DNA from 4 places in the Serratia sp. GW822-FHT06D09 genome. Region 4 is predicted to be linked to each of the others. Evidence: predicted binding sites of a transcription regulator. Region 4 holds the regulator's gene; each other region holds the start of a gene.
What was found. The regulator CRP, encoded in region 4, controls carbon source genes, mostly activating them, when cyclic AMP is high. The targets are predictions, from matches to a motif close to ATGTGANNNNNNTCACAT.

Region 1 (2,204 bases), on a different contig from region 4:
GGCGGATGCGTTGGTGATGCTGCTGGTGACCCTGATTACCATCTTTACCGATCTGGCGATGGCGGTGATCAGCGGGGTGATCATCTCGGCGCTGGTATTTGCCTGGCAGCAGGCACGTATTCGCGTGCGTCAGCATCGGGTGGAAGGTGAGGTGGCGGTATATCAGCTGGACGGGCCGCTGTTCTTCGGCTCCACCACGGCCTTTGCCGAACTGTTCGAACCGAAAAACGATCCGCAAAATGTGGTGCTGGATTTTGCCGGTACCCGGGTGATGGATTCCAGCGGCGTGGAGGCGATTGATAAGCTGACGGCACGCTATCTGGCGGCGGGGAAAACCATTCGGCTACGTCATCTGAGCGGTGACTGTGTACGCCTGTTGAAACAGGCCGGCCCGTTTTGCAGCCATGAACTGGACGATCCGCAATATTACGTGGCGGAAGAGGGCTACCAAACCGATGATGCTAACGTCGGCGAAGAAACCTTTAAACTGCGCACCTAAGGCAGATTGCAGCGGGCGCGATGCCCGCTGCAACGATGATCAGGCCTGTGCCTTGAAGCTGTGCAGGCGACGAACGGTTTTTTCCAACCCGTCAGTCAGCAACACTTCCGTACAGCGTGCGGCTTCATCGATCGCTTCATCAATCATTTTTTGTTCGCTGGCCGGCGGCTTACCGAGCACGAAACCTACCACTTTGTTTTTATCGCCCGGGTGGCCGATGCCGATGCGCAAGCGATAGAAATTCGGGTTATTGCCAAATTTGTTCTGAATATCCTTCAGCCCGTTGTGGCCACCGTTGCCGCCGCCCAGTTTGATCTTGGCAACGCCGGGGGGAATATCCAGCTCGTCATGCGCCACCAGGATTTCGTCCGGCTCGATGCGGTAGAAATTGGCCATTGCCAATACCGCTTTGCCGCTGAGATTCATAAAGGTGGTAGGCACCAACAGCCGCACGTCGTTGCCGGCCAGGTTCAGCCGTGCGGTGTAGCCGAAGAACTTGCTCTCTTCTTTAAGCTGCTGGTTATGGCGCTGGGCCAGTAAATCGACGTACCAGGCGCCGGCGTTGTGCCGCGTCTGCGCGTATTCAGCGCCCGGATTCGCCAGGCCGACTATCAATTTAATACTGCTCACTGGGAGATTCGCTATGATCGATATAATGGAAAGGGCAATAGTCTACCTGTCGACGCCACGAATGACAAAATCCTGATATGCCCGGTCGCGCATTGACGAAACTATAGTCAGAAAAGAGAATAATTCATTAGCGGAATCATTCAATTTGATCGCTAATAGACTCATTCCGGTAAAGTTTTGTCATGTTTTCTTTACCATTTGTGATCCTCTCCGCAATCACCTTGTCCAACCAGGGTCTATACTTAACTTATCAAAGTGGGTTAACCAGTTAGAGAGTTATCCCGGTTGGCACATGGCACTATGGAGGTGGCATATGAAACGTAGAAACGCGGACAGAATGGGCAACTTTTTTATGGGGCTGGGCCTGGTCGTGATGATCGGCGGTGTCGGATACTCCATTGTTGCTGAAGTTTCGCAGTTCAACCTGCCGCAGTTTTTCGCCCATGGCGCAATCATGAGTATCTTCGTGGGTGCGTTGTTGTGGCTGGTAGGTGCGCGTATTGGCGGTCGTGAGCAGGTAGCGGATCGTTACTGGTGGGTAAAACACTTTGATAAACGTTGCCGCAACGATCATCATCGTTCGTCACATTGATTAGAAAGAGAGAAGGGAACAGGCGTTACGGCAAAGGAAATCTGCCGCGCATTAAGGCTTAAGGTCATGTTTGACTACCCGTAGAAAACCCGTTGCTGCTATGCACCAACGGGTTTTTCTTTTTCTGCTTTCGGGCCATCAATCCCTTCGGTACGGCAGGGCGCCGCACCGAAAAGAGAACTGATTAATGCTCGAACATCGCAGAAATTGACTCTTCGTTGCTGATACGGCGGATGGCTTCAGCCAGCATGCCAGACAGCGTCAGAGTGCGTACGTTTTTCAGGGCCTTGATTTCTGGAGACAGCGGAATGGTGTCGCAGACAATCACTTCATCAATTACCGAGTTGCGGATGTTTTCCACGGCGTTACCGGAGAAGATCGGGTGCGTCGCGTAGGCAAATACGCGCTTGGCACCGCGTTCTTTCAACGCTTCAGCCGCTTTACATAAGGTACCGCCGGTATCGATCATATCGTCAACCAGTA
Region 2 (2,204 bases), on a different contig from region 4:
GCGCGATGCTGTTGGCGTTTATCGCGTTGATCGCTTTGCTGAACGGCATTCTTGGCGGTGTCGGCGGCTGGTTCGATTATCCGCAGCTGTCGCTGGAACTGATACTTGGCTGGGTATTCTCACCGATCGCCTTCCTGATCGGCGTGCCTTGGCATGAAGCGATGGCGGCCGGCTCGTTTATTGGCCAGAAGATTATCGTTAACGAATTCGTCGCCTACATGAACTTCGGTGCTTACCTGCGTCCGGACGACGTGGTGGCGGCAGAAGGGCTGCAGGTGCTGTCGGCGCATACCAAGGCGATCATCTCCTTCGCGCTGTGCGGCTTTGCCAACCTGTCGTCGGTGGCGATCCTGCTCGGCGGTCTGGGCAGCATGGCGCCGAACCGTCGTCATGACATCGCGCGCTTCGGCCTGAAAGCCGTGGCTGCGGGTACGCTCTCCAACCTGATGAGTGCGACCATCGCCGGGTTCTTCCTGGCGCTGTAACCCCGGTCCTGTCCTGTGATAGCGCCGCGAGCCCTATTGCAGGACACCGCCTATACTCTAAGACGGGCACAGCGTGCCGTGCCCGCGTCCGTTTCTTTAGCGAATTTGTGAACGATATCGCGTTATTTTGTGATGTTCTTCACATATAATTCCGGCCTGTTACAGTGTTATTTCATATAGTGTGACTCTGAGCGCGAATTGCCCCCGGCGATCGTGTTCAAATAGCTATTACTGACCCTGCGCGATGCGAAGGGTTATGTGCGGTGAGAAGGATCTCAGTTGCCGCGGTGGGAACCCGTTCCCCAGCGCTATCTTCAAGGAACCAAGTCCGCTCGCCAACACCCAGGTACTCAGTTGGAGAGTTTTATGACCGAATTAACCGCAGCAGCGCAACGTGCGCTGACCTTAATGGATTTGACCACGCTGAACGACGATGACACCGATGAAAAAGTGATCGCGCTGTGTCGTCAGGCCAATAGCCCGGCCGGCCATACGGCGGCCATCTGTATTTACCCGCGTTTTATCCCGGTGGCGCGCAAGGCCCTGCGTGAGCAGGGGACGCCGGACATCCGCATTGCGACCGTCACCAATTTCCCGCATGGCAATGACGATATTGAAATCGCGCTGGCGGAAACGCGCGCGGCTATCGCCTATGGCGCCGATGAGGTGGACGTGGTGTTCCCTTACCGCGCGCTGATCGCCGGTAACGAGCAGGTGGGTTATGAACTGGTCAAACAGTGCAAGCAGGCTTGCCAGGCCGCCAACGTGCTGTTGAAAGTGATCATTGAAACCGGTGAGCTCAAGCAGGCCAGCCTGATCCGTAAAGCATCGGAAATCGCCATCAACGCCGGTGCTGACTTTATCAAAACCTCTACCGGTAAAGTGCCGGTCAACGCGACGCTCGAAAGCGCCGAGCTGATGATGTCGGTGATCCGCGATCTTGGCGTTGCCAAAACGGTGGGCTTCAAGCCGGCCGGTGGCGTACGCACAGCGGAAGACGCGCTGCATTATCTGCAACTTGCCGATCGTATTCTGGGCGAAGGTTGGGCCGATGCGCGTCATTTCCGCTTCGGGGCTTCCAGTCTGTTAGCCAGCCTGCTGACGACGCTGGGCCACAGTGCCGGGCAGTCCGGCAGCGGTTACTGAACGATTACGTCGGCAAGGCGAGATAATCGCCGGCCTGCACTCTACTCTAGCTAAAACAGGGGGACGCTTTGTTCCTGGCCCAAGAAATTATCCGTAAGAAACGTGACGGTCAGCCGTTGAGCGAAGCAGAAATTCGCTTTTTCATCAATGGTATCCGTGACAACGTCGTTTCAGAAGGTCAAATTGCCGCGCTGGCGATGACCATTTATTTCCACGATATGACCATGCCGGAGCGCGTGGCGCTGACCATGGCAATGCGTGATTCCGGTACCGTGCTGGACTGGAAAAGCCTGTCACTGAACGGGCCACTGGTCGACAAGCACTCCACCGGCGGCGTGGGCGATGTCACTTCGCTGATGCTGGGCCCGATGGTGGCGGCTTGCGGCGGCTATGTGCCGATGATCTCCGGCCGTGGTTTGGGCCATACCGGCGGTACGCTGGACAAGCTGGAAGCGATCCCGGGCTTTAATATCTTCCCGGACGACAATGCCTTCCGCAAAATTATTCAGGACGTGGGCGTGGCGATTATCGGCCAAACCAGCTCGCTGGCACCGGCGGACAAACGCTTCTACG
Region 3 (2,204 bases), on a different contig from region 4:
CCATGCATGATACGGTTACTGCCCAACGGGGTAATTTCCGCACGATCGCCTTTGTTCAGACCATGCAGCTTGGTTTCTTCCAGATAGGCCAAAATATAGAAACTGTTTTTCTTCACCAGCGCCACAGCGACTGAACCGCGGGTAATGTACTCACCGGCATGCACGTTCAGGTTTGTGATCCAGCCATCGGCCGGTGCGCGCACAGTGGTACGTTCCAGATCCAGCTTCGCCAGTTCACGCGTCGCTACAGCCTTCGCCAACTGATGTTCTACGGTTTGCAGAACGTTATTCGCCTGGTCTATTTCTTCCTGCGACATCGCCTGCACGCCCAAGCGAACACGACGGCCCGCCTCCCTTCTTTTTTCCGCTGCCAAGGTCTGGTAGTAGGCCACGTCGGCGTTAGCTTCCGCCAGGGCCTGCTGGTAGCGCGGCTGGTCGATCACCAACAGCACCTGCCCTTTCTTGACCAACTGGTTATCCACCAGCGGCACGTCGGTCAGCAGCCCGGTAACGTCCGGCGCTATCGCCACCACGTCGGCAGTAAACTTGGCATCACGCGTCCAGGGGGACTCGGTGTAAAACACCCAGGCTTTGAATACGGCGACGATCCCCAGCAGGACCAGAATCAGAGTGATCGCGATTCGGGTTATTTTTATTGAAAAATTTTTCACAGCGACCTCAAACGAAAAGACATGAAATCAGATAGAACAAACAGCAGTACAGCGCGGTATTGAACAGCGCTGGATGCCAGACAAAATCGTAGATCCCGGTAGGCTGCAGCAGACGGCGCAGCAAGAAAAACAGCGCCAGAGAGACCAGCAATTCAAAAAATACCGGGGGGAACGACAGTCCGAAAATGACCATAACCGGAAGCAAACTCATCAATTTTTCCTTATTACTCACTGCACCGGGCGTAACCCTTTATACCCGTCATCTTTCAAGTTGCAGCGCTGTTATCTGCACTCGCTCACCCCAGTTACTTACTTAAGTAAGCGCCTGGGGTGAGCGAGCTGGTCGCCTAGCTGCAACTTGAAAGCTATAGGGTATATTTCATTCACATTCTCTTTACATTTTAGCCGACACGCACCACAAATTCCGCCCCAGACAGGTTGTCCAGGCCACGAACCTGAAAAAAAGGTAAACTCTGGAACGTACATCCGCGATAGGGAATGCGAGGATACCGGAGGGATCGGCCACGACGTCGGCGCCGATCGCACTCGCGCGTTGATAAGGTCTTTCCACCCGACCCCGTTATATTAGCGTGCTTACTATCAACTCATCAACAATCTGTGATCTAAATCACTTTTAAGCCAGAGTGAATAATGGAACGATTAAAACGGATGTCGGTATTCGCCAAAGTGGTTGAATGCGGGTCATTTACTGCGGCGGCGCGCCAACTCGATATGAGCGTTTCGTCTATCAGCCAGACCGTCTCCAAACTGGAGAATGAGCTGCAGGTTAAACTGCTTAACCGCAGCACCCGCAGCATTGGCCTGACGGAAGCCGGAAAAATCTATTACCAGGGTTGTCGTCGCATGTTGTTGGAAGTGAGCGAGGTGCACGAACAGCTGTACGCGTTTAACAATACCCCGACCGGCACGCTGCGCATTGGCAGCTCGTCCACCATGGCGCAAAACGTGCTGGCGACCATGACTGCCGATATGTTGAAGGAATATCCTGGCCTGACGGTGAACCTGGTGACCGGTATTCCGGCGCCGGACCTGATTGCTGACGGGCTGGACGTGGTGATCCGTACCGGTGCGCTTCAGGACTCCAGCCTGTTCTCCAAACGTCTGGGATCCATGCCGATGGTGGTCTGCGCCGCCAAAAGCTATCTCAGCCAGCACGGTACGCCGCAGAAGCCCAGCGACATGGTCAACTTTTCCTGGCTGGAATACAGCGTGCGGCCGGATAGCGAATTCGAACTGATCGCCCCCGAAGGCATCAGCACGCGTATTGCGCCGCAGGGACGTTTTATCACCAATGATTCACAGACCATGATCCGCTGGCTGAAAGCCGGAGCCGGCATCGCCTATGCGCCGCTGATGTGGGTGATCGAAGAGATCAAACGTGGTGAGATCGAGATCCTGTTTAAAAGCTATCATGCGGATCCTCGCCCGGTGTACGCGGTGTACACCGAGAAAGATAAGCTGCCGCTGAAGGTGCAGGTGTGCATCAACTACCTGAGCGATTACTTCAAGCGC
Region 4 (2,204 bases):
AGCGCGGGCCAGAATGGCAGACGGTTTTGATTGGCCATCAGATCGCGTCGGTAGAGTGGGTGCTGGGTGCGCAGCAGGCGGGCGATGCGGCTGAAGTGGTAATAACAGAATTGGCCGACCGGGTTGTCCGGGTGCTGCGCCGCCACTTTTTCCAGGGCTGCCAACTCATGGTCCATGTTGAAACGCTGAGAATGCTGATGATAGAGGATATCGTGCGCTACCGTGCGCAGCCGATTGGCAATCACCTGTGCATTGCGGCGGATAATGGCTTCGGCCTGGCTCTGCTCTACCAGTTTTTGGACCTCTTCCGGCAGGTGCAGGCTGACGGTGATGTGTTCCTGCAAATCCAGCGCGACCTGAAAGGTGCGTTGCAGGCGCTTTTGTTCGAGATTGCTGGCATGGGGCAGAAAATTAAGCTGCTGATACAGCAAGGTGATCAGATCCATGACCTTTTGCTGGCGCACCAGCAGCGGTGGTAAGGCGGTCTGCGGATCGGTGTGCTGGGTCAACAGCGAATATTTGGCTTCGAAGTAGTCCGCCAGCTCCAGATAGAGCTGATTGAGCGACTCGCGCATCGGTTGCTCTTTCCACAGCTTGAACCAGAACCAGGTAAACAGGCCGTACCAGGCGGTACCCACGATATATAACACCGGCGCGTGCCAAAGCGGCACCGTACCGGCCATGCTGAGAGAGAATATGGCGGCAACCAGCGCGGCGGGCAGCAGGCGGGCGTGCAGTGGGCTGATTTCGCCGCTGACGCCAAGCAACAGTGCCAGGCCGAGCATCAATGCGGGTAGCGGCACTTGCCACAGCAGTGCCTGTTGCAGCAGCAGGCTGCTAAGCGCAAAGAGCGAACCCCCGACGATCAGGCGTTTAAAGAAGCGTTTGTGGGGCGTGTCCAGCCCGGCGATGTTACAGCAGGCGGGAACCAGGGAAAATAGCAGGCCGTATTGCAGTTGGCCGATCAACAGCCCGAGCAGAACCGGCAGGCACAGCACCAGCGTTTGTCGCAGTGCATAGTTGACTTCCGGATGATAAATCAGTCGGCGCCACATGATAAATCGGGGCATAAAAAAACGGCGCGAATTATCGCGCCGTTTTTTCAGTGATTAACGGGTGCCGTAAACGACAATAGTTTTGCCGTGAGCGGAGATCAGGTTTTGATCTTCCAGCATTTTCAGAATACGACCCACGGTTTCACGAGAGCAACCGACGATCTGGCCAATTTCCTGACGGGTGATTTTAATCTGCATGCCATCCGGATGGGTCATGGCATCAGGCTGTTTCGCCAGGTTCAGCAGGGTTTGCGCGATGCGGCCCGTAACGTCCAGGAAGGCGAGGTTACCCACTTTCTCAGAGGTTATCTGCAGGCGGTTTGCCATCTGGGCAGACAGGCGCATCAGGATGTCCGGGTTTACCTGGATCAGCTGGCGGAATTTCTTGTAGGAAATTTCAGCCACTTCACAGGCGGTCTTCGCCCTAACCCAGGCGCTACGCTCCTGACCTTCTTCAAACAATCCAAGCTCGCCGATGAAATCCCCCTGGTTAAGGTAGGACAGGATCATCTCTTTACCTTCTTCATCCTTAATCAGCACCGCGACGGAGCCTTTGACGATGTAGTAAAGCGTTTCGGCTTTTTCACCTTGGTGAATCAGCGTACTTTTGGATGGATATTTGTGGATATGGCAATGAGACAGGAACCATTCGAGAGTAGGGTCTGTTTGCGGTTTGCCGAGAACCATTCGCTGTTATCCTCTGTTGTTATCGCTGCCTTGTGTCACAGGGGTCAGAGTTCCCTGTAAAACGTGCTGTCGCCGTTGTTTTAATGGTGGCTATCAGCAGGTTTTGAGGCGTGTCATAAATATACGCTGTCGCTCTAGCATATTAACTTGCCGGGAGAGCTGCAAGCTACATTCTGTTAACATACCGGTAAAGGAGCCTTTCCCTGGGAGTTTCCCTGAAATCAGTGTCCCGGAAAGATTTATTGCGGCTCTGTTTGTAGCACAGAGTGAGGCGGGTGTCTCGTGTTGTCTCGCTTCAGCATGATTAGCATCAGGTTCCGTTGCCAGTTTCTATGCGAAAGCGTACTCTGATTTTAAGAAATTAACCGGAGTGACCAGCATGCAGGCAAGAGTTAAGTGGGTGGAAGGGTTGACGTTTCTGGGTGAATCCGCGTCTGGCCATCAGGTATTGATGGACGGCAA

Region 1: pth (aminoacyl-tRNA hydrolase) is a predicted target of CRP. The motif match lies at 1,328-1,345, and genes of this name have one in related genera.
Region 2: deoC (deoxyribose-phosphate aldolase) is a predicted target of CRP. The motif match lies at 613-630, and genes of this name have one in related genera.
Region 3: aaeR (HTH-type transcriptional activator AaeR) is a predicted target of CRP. The motif match lies at 1,288-1,305, and genes of this name have one in related genera.

The regions. Positions count from the first base shown of each region.
Region 1 covers NZ_JBXALO010000001.1:3,130-5,333, forward strand. Annotated here, with positions in the region: gene AC1RKG_RS00015 (SulP family inorganic anion transporter) at 1-499, shown strand, start outside; gene pth (aminoacyl-tRNA hydrolase) at 539-1,129, opposite strand; gene ychH (stress-induced protein YchH) at 1,443-1,721, shown strand; gene prs (ribose-phosphate diphosphokinase) at 1,906-2,204, opposite strand, start outside.
Region 2 covers NZ_JBXALO010000006.1:97,041-99,244, forward strand. Annotated here, with positions in the region: gene AC1RKG_RS15830 (NupC/NupG family nucleoside CNT transporter) at 1-485, shown strand, start outside; gene deoC (deoxyribose-phosphate aldolase) at 852-1,631, shown strand; gene deoA (thymidine phosphorylase) at 1,700-2,204, shown strand, end outside.
Region 3 covers NZ_JBXALO010000004.1:147,469-149,672, reverse strand. Annotated here, with positions in the region: gene aaeA (p-hydroxybenzoic acid efflux pump subunit AaeA) at 1-671, opposite strand, end outside; gene aaeX (p-hydroxybenzoic acid efflux pump operon protein AaeX) at 679-882, opposite strand; gene aaeR (HTH-type transcriptional activator AaeR) at 1,323-2,204, shown strand, end outside; gene AC1RKG_RS11620 (hypothetical protein) at 2,197-2,204, opposite strand, start outside.
Region 4 covers NZ_JBXALO010000016.1:13,299-15,502, reverse strand. Annotated here, with positions in the region: gene AC1RKG_RS23705 (YccS/YhfK family putative transporter) at 1-1,055, opposite strand, end outside; gene crp (cAMP-activated global transcriptional regulator CRP) at 1,110-1,742, opposite strand; gene AC1RKG_RS23695 (OsmC family protein) at 2,122-2,204, shown strand, end outside.